DNA from 2 places in the Zhihengliuella halotolerans genome. Region 1 is predicted to be linked to the other one. Evidence: riboswitches for the same ligand, from Rfam matches in the RefSeq annotation. Region 1 holds a riboswitch; the other holds the start of a gene.
The links. A riboswitch is a leader RNA that binds a small molecule or an ion and turns the genes downstream of it on or off. The one in region 1 is predicted to bind S-adenosylmethionine.
Positions count from the first base shown of each region.

Region 2: linked by a shared signal. The riboswitch ahead of EV380_RS15605 (acyl-CoA dehydrogenase family protein) and the one ahead of EV380_RS07715 (bifunctional o-acetylhomoserine/o-acetylserine sulfhydrylase) in region 1 are both predicted to bind S-adenosylmethionine.

Region 1 is NZ_SHLA01000001.1:1,701,823-1,705,997, forward strand. It holds gene metX (homoserine O-acetyltransferase MetX) at 1-35, opposite strand, end outside; gene EV380_RS07715 (bifunctional o-acetylhomoserine/o-acetylserine sulfhydrylase) at 151-1,500, opposite strand; SAM riboswitch class IV at 1,570-1,685, opposite strand; gene EV380_RS07720 (VOC family protein) at 1,830-2,477, shown strand; gene EV380_RS07725 (CPBP family intramembrane glutamic endopeptidase) at 2,566-3,411, opposite strand; gene EV380_RS07730 (phosphotransferase family protein) at 3,424-4,175, shown strand, end outside.
Region 2 is NZ_SHLA01000001.1:3,371,992-3,376,166, reverse strand. It holds gene EV380_RS15610 (alpha-galactosidase) at 1-664, shown strand, start outside; gene EV380_RS15605 (acyl-CoA dehydrogenase family protein) at 698-2,020, opposite strand; SAM riboswitch class I at 2,026-2,125, opposite strand; gene EV380_RS15600 (hypothetical protein) at 2,227-2,844, opposite strand; gene EV380_RS15595 (hypothetical protein) at 2,903-3,532, opposite strand; gene EV380_RS15590 (ABC transporter permease) at 3,596-4,175, opposite strand, start outside.

The sequences.
Region 1 (4,175 bases):
GCCCCGGCACGCTTGGGCACGCCGGCTGCCTGCATGATCGTGTCGACGTCGCTACTCACTTCACCACTCGTGTTTCTCGTTGTTCACCTGTGCGAGCCGATGGTTCCTGCCGCCCCCATCGGGCCTTCGGGACGTTGCGGTCCATGGCGGTCAGGACACCGCAGCCTGCCGGCCGATTGCCGCCTCGACAGCCTCGAACCCGGTCTCCAGGTCGGCGAGGATGTCGTCGATGTGTTCAATGCCCACGGCGAGCCGCACCAGTCCCGGGCTGACCCCGGCGGCCCGCTGCTCCTCTTCGCTCAACTGCGCGTGCGTCGTGGAGGCCGGGTGGATCACCAGTGAACGGACGTCGCCGATGTTGGCGACGTGCGAGTGCAGGGTGAGCCCGTCGACGAAAGCCTGGCCGGCCACGGCGCCACCGGCCAGTTCGAAGGCGACGACGGAGCCCGTCCCGCGCGGCCCGTACTTGCGTCCGCGCTCGAACCAGGGGCTGGAGGTCAGGCCCGCGTAGGCGACCCTCACGACGTCGTCGCGGCTCTCGAGCCATTCGGCGACGGTCTGCGCGTTGGCGACGTGGCGCTCGACGCGCAGGCTGAGCGTCTCCAGGCCCTGCGCGATGAGGAACGCGTTGAACGGGGAGACCGCGGAGCCGAGGTCTCGAAGCAGCTGGACGCGCGCCTTGAGGATGTACGCGAGGTTCGCCCCGAGGGCGCTTCCGACGCCGAGGTCGCGGGCGTACACCAGTCCGTTGTAGGACTCGTCCGGGGTGTTGAAGGTCGCGAAGCGCTCGGGGTGCTGCGCGTAGTCGAACGTGCCACCGTCGACAATGACGCCCGCGATGGCAGTGCCGTGCCCGCCGAGGTACTTGGTCGCCGAGTGGATGACGACGTCGGCGCCCCATTCGAGCGGGCGGATCAGGTACGGCGTGGCGAGCGTGTTGTCGACGAGGAGCGGAACGCCGGCCGCGTGAGCCACGGACGCGATGCCCTCAATGTCGAGCACGTCCTGGCGCGGGTTGGAGACGACCTCGCCGAAGAACGCCTTGGTGTTCTCCTGCACGGCCGCGCGCCACTGCTCGAGGTCGTCCGGATCGGCCACGAACGTGACCTCGATTCCGAGGCGCTTGAGCGTGTGCTTGAACAGGTTCTGCGTGCCCCCGTAGAGGCTCGGGCTGGCGACGATGTGGTCTCCCGCCTCGGCCACGTTGAGCAGCGCGAACGTCGTGGCCGCCTGCCCCGAGGAGAGCAGCAGCGCGCCGACGCCGCCCTCGAGATCCGCGATGCGCGCTTCCACCGCGTCCGTGGTCGGATTCCCGATGCGCGTGTAGATCGGCTCGAGCTCGGCGAGCGCGAACCTGGCCGCGGCACTCTCGGCGCTCGGGAAGACGAACGAGGTGGTCTGGTAGATCGGCAGCGCCCGCGCGCCCGTTGCCGGATCCGGAGTCTGGCCCGAGTGGATCTGGCGGGTTTCGAACGACCAAGATGCGTTGGATGTAGTCATGGAGACTGTCCCCTCTAGAACATGGGGTCGGCCCACCCGGCCCGTACTGGGGCTGGTCTTCGGGAGGCGTTCCCGCGCTTGCCCGACACCGGTTGGCGACGAGCCAGGTCTTCACCCGGGGCACCCCACCGCGAGTGGAGGGTTGCCGGCCAGCAAACCGGGGTTTCGCGCTGGCACTCATGACCTTGTCCATCCAGTGTCGGCGAAGCCGCGCCGCTCCGCAACTCTGCCCCGGCATTCCCGTTTCATGACGTCTCATGCGCGCGCCCAGACGCCAACTTAGGGCTGCCTAAGTCGAGACGGATCTCACAAAGTGCCATCATGAGCACATGATGAGGTTGGACCACGTTTCATACGCTTGCGGACAAGACGGACTGACGGCCACGGCCGATCGGATCGCCGAAACACTGGGCCTCGAATCCGTGAAGGGCGGAGTCCACCCACGGTTCGGCACCAGGAATGTCATTTTCCCGATGCAGCACAACCAGTACCTCGAGGTCGTCGAGGTGCTGGACCACCCGGCGAGCAACAAGGCGCCTTTCGGACAGGCCGTGCGCGCCCGCTCCGAGGTCGGCGGCGGTTGGATGGGCTGGGTCGTCGCCGTCGACGACCTGGCGCCGTTCGAACGACGGCTCGGGCGCGACCGCGTTCCCGGCAACCGGAAGTTCCCGGACGGACAGGAGCTGACCTGGCAGCAGATCGGCATCAAGGGCCTGATCGCCGACCCGCAGGTTCCCTACATGATCCAGTGGGACGAGAGCTCCGCGGACCTGCACCCGTCGAAGGCCCTCGACGCCCCGGCGGGACAGATCGCCCAGATCTCGATCGCCGGTTCCAAGGACCGCGTCGCCGAGTGGCTGGGCCAGCCGGAGAAGTCTCCGCTGGGTGACGTCACGGTCGACTGGCAGGCTCCCAACGGGACCCCCGGCATCATGTCGGTCTCCTTCATGACCCCGCACGGCCTCGTGACCCTGTAGTCACCCGCGCACAGTCCCCCGTGGCCCCCGGCACGATCACTCGTGCCGGGGGCTTCCGCGTCCGCGGCACGGCGGCACCCGCGGGATGTCAGGTGCCGATGCCGATCGCGCTGCCGAGCAGGGCGTACCCGACGAAACCCGCGGCGTCGAGCAGTGTGTGGGCGACGACGAGCGGCATGACCCGCGGCTGCCCGCGCTCGACGCCGCGCCGGTAGAACCAGCCGAACACGATGCCCATCGCCACGTTCCCGAGGAATGGCCCGATGCCCTGGTAGAGGTGATAGCTGCCCCGCAGCAGCGCCGAGGCCAGGATGATGCTCCACGGCCCCCACGCCCCGCGCCCCCAGCCGAGCCGGCGCAGATGGTGGAACAGGAAGCCGACGACGATGACCTCCTCGAGGACGCCGTGCCGGATCGCGGAGAGCAGCAGCACCGGGATCGTCCACCAGTGCTCGTCGAGGTTCGCCGGCACGATCGCCGTGGTCACCCCCAGCGCCCGGCCGGCCGAGTACACCCCGAGTGTGCCCACGCCCATGGCGAGGAACAGCGCGAAGCCCGTTCCGACGTCGAACCCGATGCTCGCGCCCGCCGAACGATTCGGCCGGCGCACGCCGAACCCGAGCAGCGCGAACGGGTTGCGCCCCGTGAGCGCGAACAGCAGATACAGGGCCAGGGCGACGGGCACGAGCGCGAAGGAGACGTCGAGCAGCTGGTACGTCAGGTCGAACCCGGGGCGCCGGCTGAGCGAGCCGTTCATGCTGGTGGTCTGCTCCCCCAGCGGGGCGCGCGTGAGCTTGTCGAGCAGGCTGACCACGGAGTAGACGGCGGACTTGCCGAGCGAGAGCCCGAGCACCAGCGCGATCTCCACCCACAGCCGCACCCGCTCGGCGCGGGCGGGGGCGTGTAGTGGTTCGAGGTTCGCGGTCCGGCTCATAGGATCGATGGTATGCGCGCGCCCTATGAGAACGAGATCGCCCTCGCCGAGCACCTGCACCCCGGGCCCGACTGGCGCGGCGGGCGCGTGGCCGAGGGCGGCCAGTTTCATCTCGTGCTGATCGCCGAGGGCGCCGCCGTGCTGCGCATGGCCCGCGACGCGGCACAGGCAGCGGAGATGGCCCGCCGCACCGCGCTCGTCGATGCGCTCGCTCCGCAGGTGCCGTTCGCCGTCCCGCGCTCGCTCAGCGGCGTCTGGCGCGCACCGGACGCCTGCGCTACCGAGTACGACGCCGGCGGGCTGCCGGGCTGGGAGGTGCCGGCCGCCGTCGTGCAGGAGTACATTCCCGGTGCAGCGCACGAACCGCACACCGGCGACCCGGCCGCCCTACGGTCGATCCTCGAGGCGCTGGCGGACGTCGACGTCGCGCCGATCCGGCACCTGCTGGCACCGCCGTTCGCCTACCGGGGGCCGTGGACGGAACCGAAGATCGCCGCGACGCTCGACGCGCTGCGCGAGCATGCGCCGGACGAGGCGACCGGGGCGGCGCCCGTCGTGGACGCGGCCCGGGTGCTCGCTGCCCTGCGGGAGTTCGCGGAGCTGCGCGATTCCCTCGTGCACGGGGACCTGGCCGGGCACAACGTTCACTGGGTCGGCGGGCAGATCGCCGGGATCCTCGACTGGGATCTGGCCGCGGCGTGGGACCCGGCGCTCAACGTCGCGTACCTCGCGGCGTGGCACGGGCGGGAACTCGTCGGCGAACT
Region 2 (4,175 bases), 1.7 Mb from region 1:
CGTGGACCTCGGCATCCTCGAACGCACGGACCGCGTGTGGGCATCGGACTGCAACGACGCCCTGGAACGGCAGACCATCCAGCGCTGGACCCAGGCGGTCCTGCCGCCCGAACTCGTCGGGTCGCACGTGGGCCCCACCCGCTCGCACACCACGGGCAGGGTGCACGACATCTCGTTCCGGGCGATCACCGCACTGTTCGGCCACTTCGGGATGGAGTGGGACGTACGCCAGGCGAGCGCACCCGAACGCGAGACCCTCGCGCGCGCGATCGCGCTCTACAAGGAGCACCGCGCGCTGCTGCACTCAGGGATACGAGTGAACGCAGACCTGCCCGACGAGGCGCTGCGCCTGCACGGTGTCGTCTCCCGCGACGGCCGCGAGGCGCTCTTCGCAGCGGTGGCCGTGGCGTCGTCGTACGCGGAGATGCCGGGGCCCGTGCCACTGCCGGGTCTCGACCCGGATGCCTCTTACCGCGTCGAGGTGCTCCTGCCGTCGTCGGCGGATGCCGATCACTCCCACGCCTTCACTCAGATCCGGCCGCCGGCGTGGCTGCGCGACGGCGACGCCTTCACGGCGTCGGGCGCCTGGCTGGAGCAGGTGGGCCTTCAGCTGCCGGTGCTGAACCCGGAGCACGCGCTGCTGCTGCGCGCTGTCGCGCTCTGATCACGTCGACGCGCCGGGGTGCTCTCCGGCACGTCAGATCGGGTTGTTGACGGGATACACGTACGACGACGGCGCCTCGCCGGCCGAGTCGTGAGTCGCCGGCGGCGTCCCGTTGACCTCGTAGTCGCCGATGATGCGCGCCCGGTAGATCGCCGGGTTGTGCGTGGCGATCGTGCGCGCGTTGCGCCAGTGCCGGTCGTAGTTGGACGCCGTGGACGTGCTGGAAGCGCCGAGCCCGTCGAAGAGCTTCGAGGCGGCGGCGAGCACGACCGGCTGGACCGCGGACTGCGCGCGGTTCGCGACGAGCTCGCACGCCGTGTACGTCTCCTCGGGCGTGAGCGCGTCCTGGCCGAACAGGCCCTCGACCTCGCCGACGGCCGCCAGCACCACGGACTCCGCCGCGAACGCGCTCGCGGAGATCTCGCCGATGAGCTGGAGCACCTGCGGCTCGTCGCGCAGGGCCACTCCCGTGCCGGTGTTGAAGGCGCGGGTGCGCGCCTGGACCGCGGCCCGAGCGTCGGCGAGGATCGCCCGCGCGATGCCGGCCTGCACGGACAGGAGCACGAGCTGGAAGACGGACGATTCCGGGAAGTGCGGCTGCTCGGCGGGCCCGAACAGCGTGTCCACCGGGACCTCGTCGAACACAGTGGAGCCGGTGCCGGTGAGCTGCTGGCCGAACCCGTCCCAGTCGTCGTACATCGATACCGACGAGTGGTGCGTCGAGACGACGGCGAGGTGGCGGCCGGGCGCCGAGGGGTTCGCGGCCGCGACCACCGTCCAGTCGGCGAAGATCGTGCCCGTGCAGTAGTACTTCTGGCCCGTCACGGTCACGCCGTACGGGGTGACGTTCAGCTGGGTGTTCCACGTGCCCATGCGGTTCCCGCCGCGCTCGGCGTAGGCGTTGCCGACGAGCTGGCCGGCGGCGATCCGCTCGATCCACTTGGTGCGCACGGCGTCGTCCGGGTGCACGAGGATCTGCTCCACGAACGCGATGTGCGCGCGCAGTAGATGGGCGACCTGGGAGTCGGCCTCGGCGAGTTCGATGAGCAGCCGGAACGAGTCGATGAGGGACGCGCCGTAGCCGCCGTCCTCGACGGGCAGGCGCAGCGCGCCGAAGCGCTCGGCGTTGAGCCAGCCGACCTGTTCGATCGGCAGCCGGCGCAGCGCGTCGCGCTCAGCCGCGCCCTCGGCGATGCGCGCGAAGACGGGGCGGAAACGGTCGGCGAGGGTGTCGTAGTGGTCCCCGAGGGGCGTGCCGGGCGTGAGCTTGAGCAGCAGGCGCGGCTCATCGTCGTTCGCGGGCGGGCCGGCAGACGGCTGCGACGCATGACGATTCGGATCGGCGGGAACGCCCATTAAAGCCTCCATCGGTTCTGGCGTGAGCACCTTCCCGCCCCGGAAACCGGTTGGGGGTTGCTGCGGCGTCTTCGAGCCAGATCTCTCGGCCGCTCTGGATGGTTTGTTCCAAACTATTGGGCCATAGAACGACGTCATATGACAAGCCGAGACGAAGAACCACGCCGGATGACGTCATACGAGGAGACATGGCCGCCTCGCCGGGGCTACGCGCGAGCGTGCTCTCGATTCACGCGCCGCTGGAGCACGGCGAGCACCGCGAGCGCGACCGGTGGCGCCACTGCGGACACCCAGGACAGCGTCCCGAGCCCGAACGCAACCCCGCCGAGCATCATGAACGCCTCGAACACGATCGCCGGGATTGCCAGGGCGGCGAACGCGATTCCCGCCCCCAGCACGACGGACCGCTCCCGCAGCACGACCGCCCAGACCACGAGCTGGACGACGAGGACCAGAGAGATCTGGCCCGTCAGAACCGAGAGTCCGGCCCCGGCCAAGGCGACGGCGACGAGCGCGATCGCGGTCCTGCGCGATCGAGGGCTCCACCGAGTAAGCACCAAGGCGGCCACGGCCGCTGCCAACGGAGCCGCAACCGTGACATAGGACGGCCAGCGCGGCCAAGGCTCGAACGGCTCCGACGGCGGAATCGCCATCACCGCCACGTGCCAGAAGAGATTGGGCAGGTAAGCGAGGGCGAAGATCCACAGCAACCTCGCGGCGAACCGGCCCGCCTCCTGCGAGGGTTCCGGGGCCGGGTACGACGGCGGTGCCGCGGCACCCGCTTCAGCCTGCGCCCTGCGATTCACTATGTGTTCGGCTCCCATGGGCCGATTCTGCCTCCCGCGGTCCTGGATGACCAGCGTCCCGCGCGTAACGATCCGGTCAGTCCTGCGTGCGCTCGCCCGCGCGCCGCTGGAGCGCGGCGAGCACCGCGAGCACGAGTGCGGCCGCGACGCCGGCGCCCAGCAACAGCTGGATGTAGCCGATGCCGGCCTCGAACCCGCTGTCCACGTAGTCCGCGTAGCGAGGCCAGCGGATCCATCCGGAGAGCAGCCACGGCGTCGACCACGCGGCCAGCGCCACCATGCCGCCGGTCACGACGAGCGTGCGCTTGAGCTTCACTCCCCACAGCACCAGGGCGGCCGCGATGTAGAAAGCCACCGGCGAGACCGACCACCCGGCCAGGAGCATGCAGGCACCCGCGAGGAGGAACCCGATGAGGGCGACGCCTCGGTACGCGGGCACCCGCCGCGCGCAGAGGAAGACGGCTTCGGCGAGCACGAGTGGCAGGACGAAACTCCCGAGGGAAGCCGCCATCGACAGGTCCAGCCCGGGGCCGAGCGCTGCCCAGTTGAGTACGACGCCAGCGGCGGAACCTGCGGCGAAGATCCACAGCAACCTCGCGGCGAATCGGCCGGCGTCCGGTGCGGGTTCCGGTTCCGGGTACGACGGCGGTGCCGCGGCACCCGCTTCAGCCTGCACCCTGCGATTCACCACGTGTTCTGCTCCCATGGGTCGATTCTGCCTCCCGCGCTCCGGGATGGCCAACGCCCCGCTGTTGTCGAGCCGTGCCAGCTACCGGCTCTGGCTCGCCGAGTACTTCGAAAGCGACCACACCATGCCGATGCCCGTCACGACCAGCACCCAGATCAGGCTCTGGAGACCGTAGTCGCCGGTCCCCGTGCCCATGAGCAGCCCGCGCACGGTCTCGATGAAGGGGGTGAACGGCTGGTACTCGGCCACCACGCGCAACCATCCGGGCATGGTGTCCGTCGGAACGAACCCGCTGCTGAGGAACGGCAGGAAGGACAGCGGCATGGGCAGGTTGCTCGCGGTCTCGACGGTGTCGGAGATGATTCCGAGGGCCAGGCACAGCCACGTGATGGCGAACGCGATACCCGCGACGACGGCGAGCGCGCCCAGCACCCCGGTCACCCCGCCGGTCGGCCGGAACCCGAGGAGCACCGCCACCACGCCGACTGCGATGGTGGCCAGGAGCGCCTGCACCACACTGACGAGCGCGTGCGCGGTGAGGATCGCCGCGCGGGAGACGTCCATCGTGGCCAGCCGGGCGGCGATGCCCTGCCGCATGTCCATCGCGATGTAGATCGCCGTGCCGGCTCCGCCCGAACCGACGGCCATGAGCACGATCCCC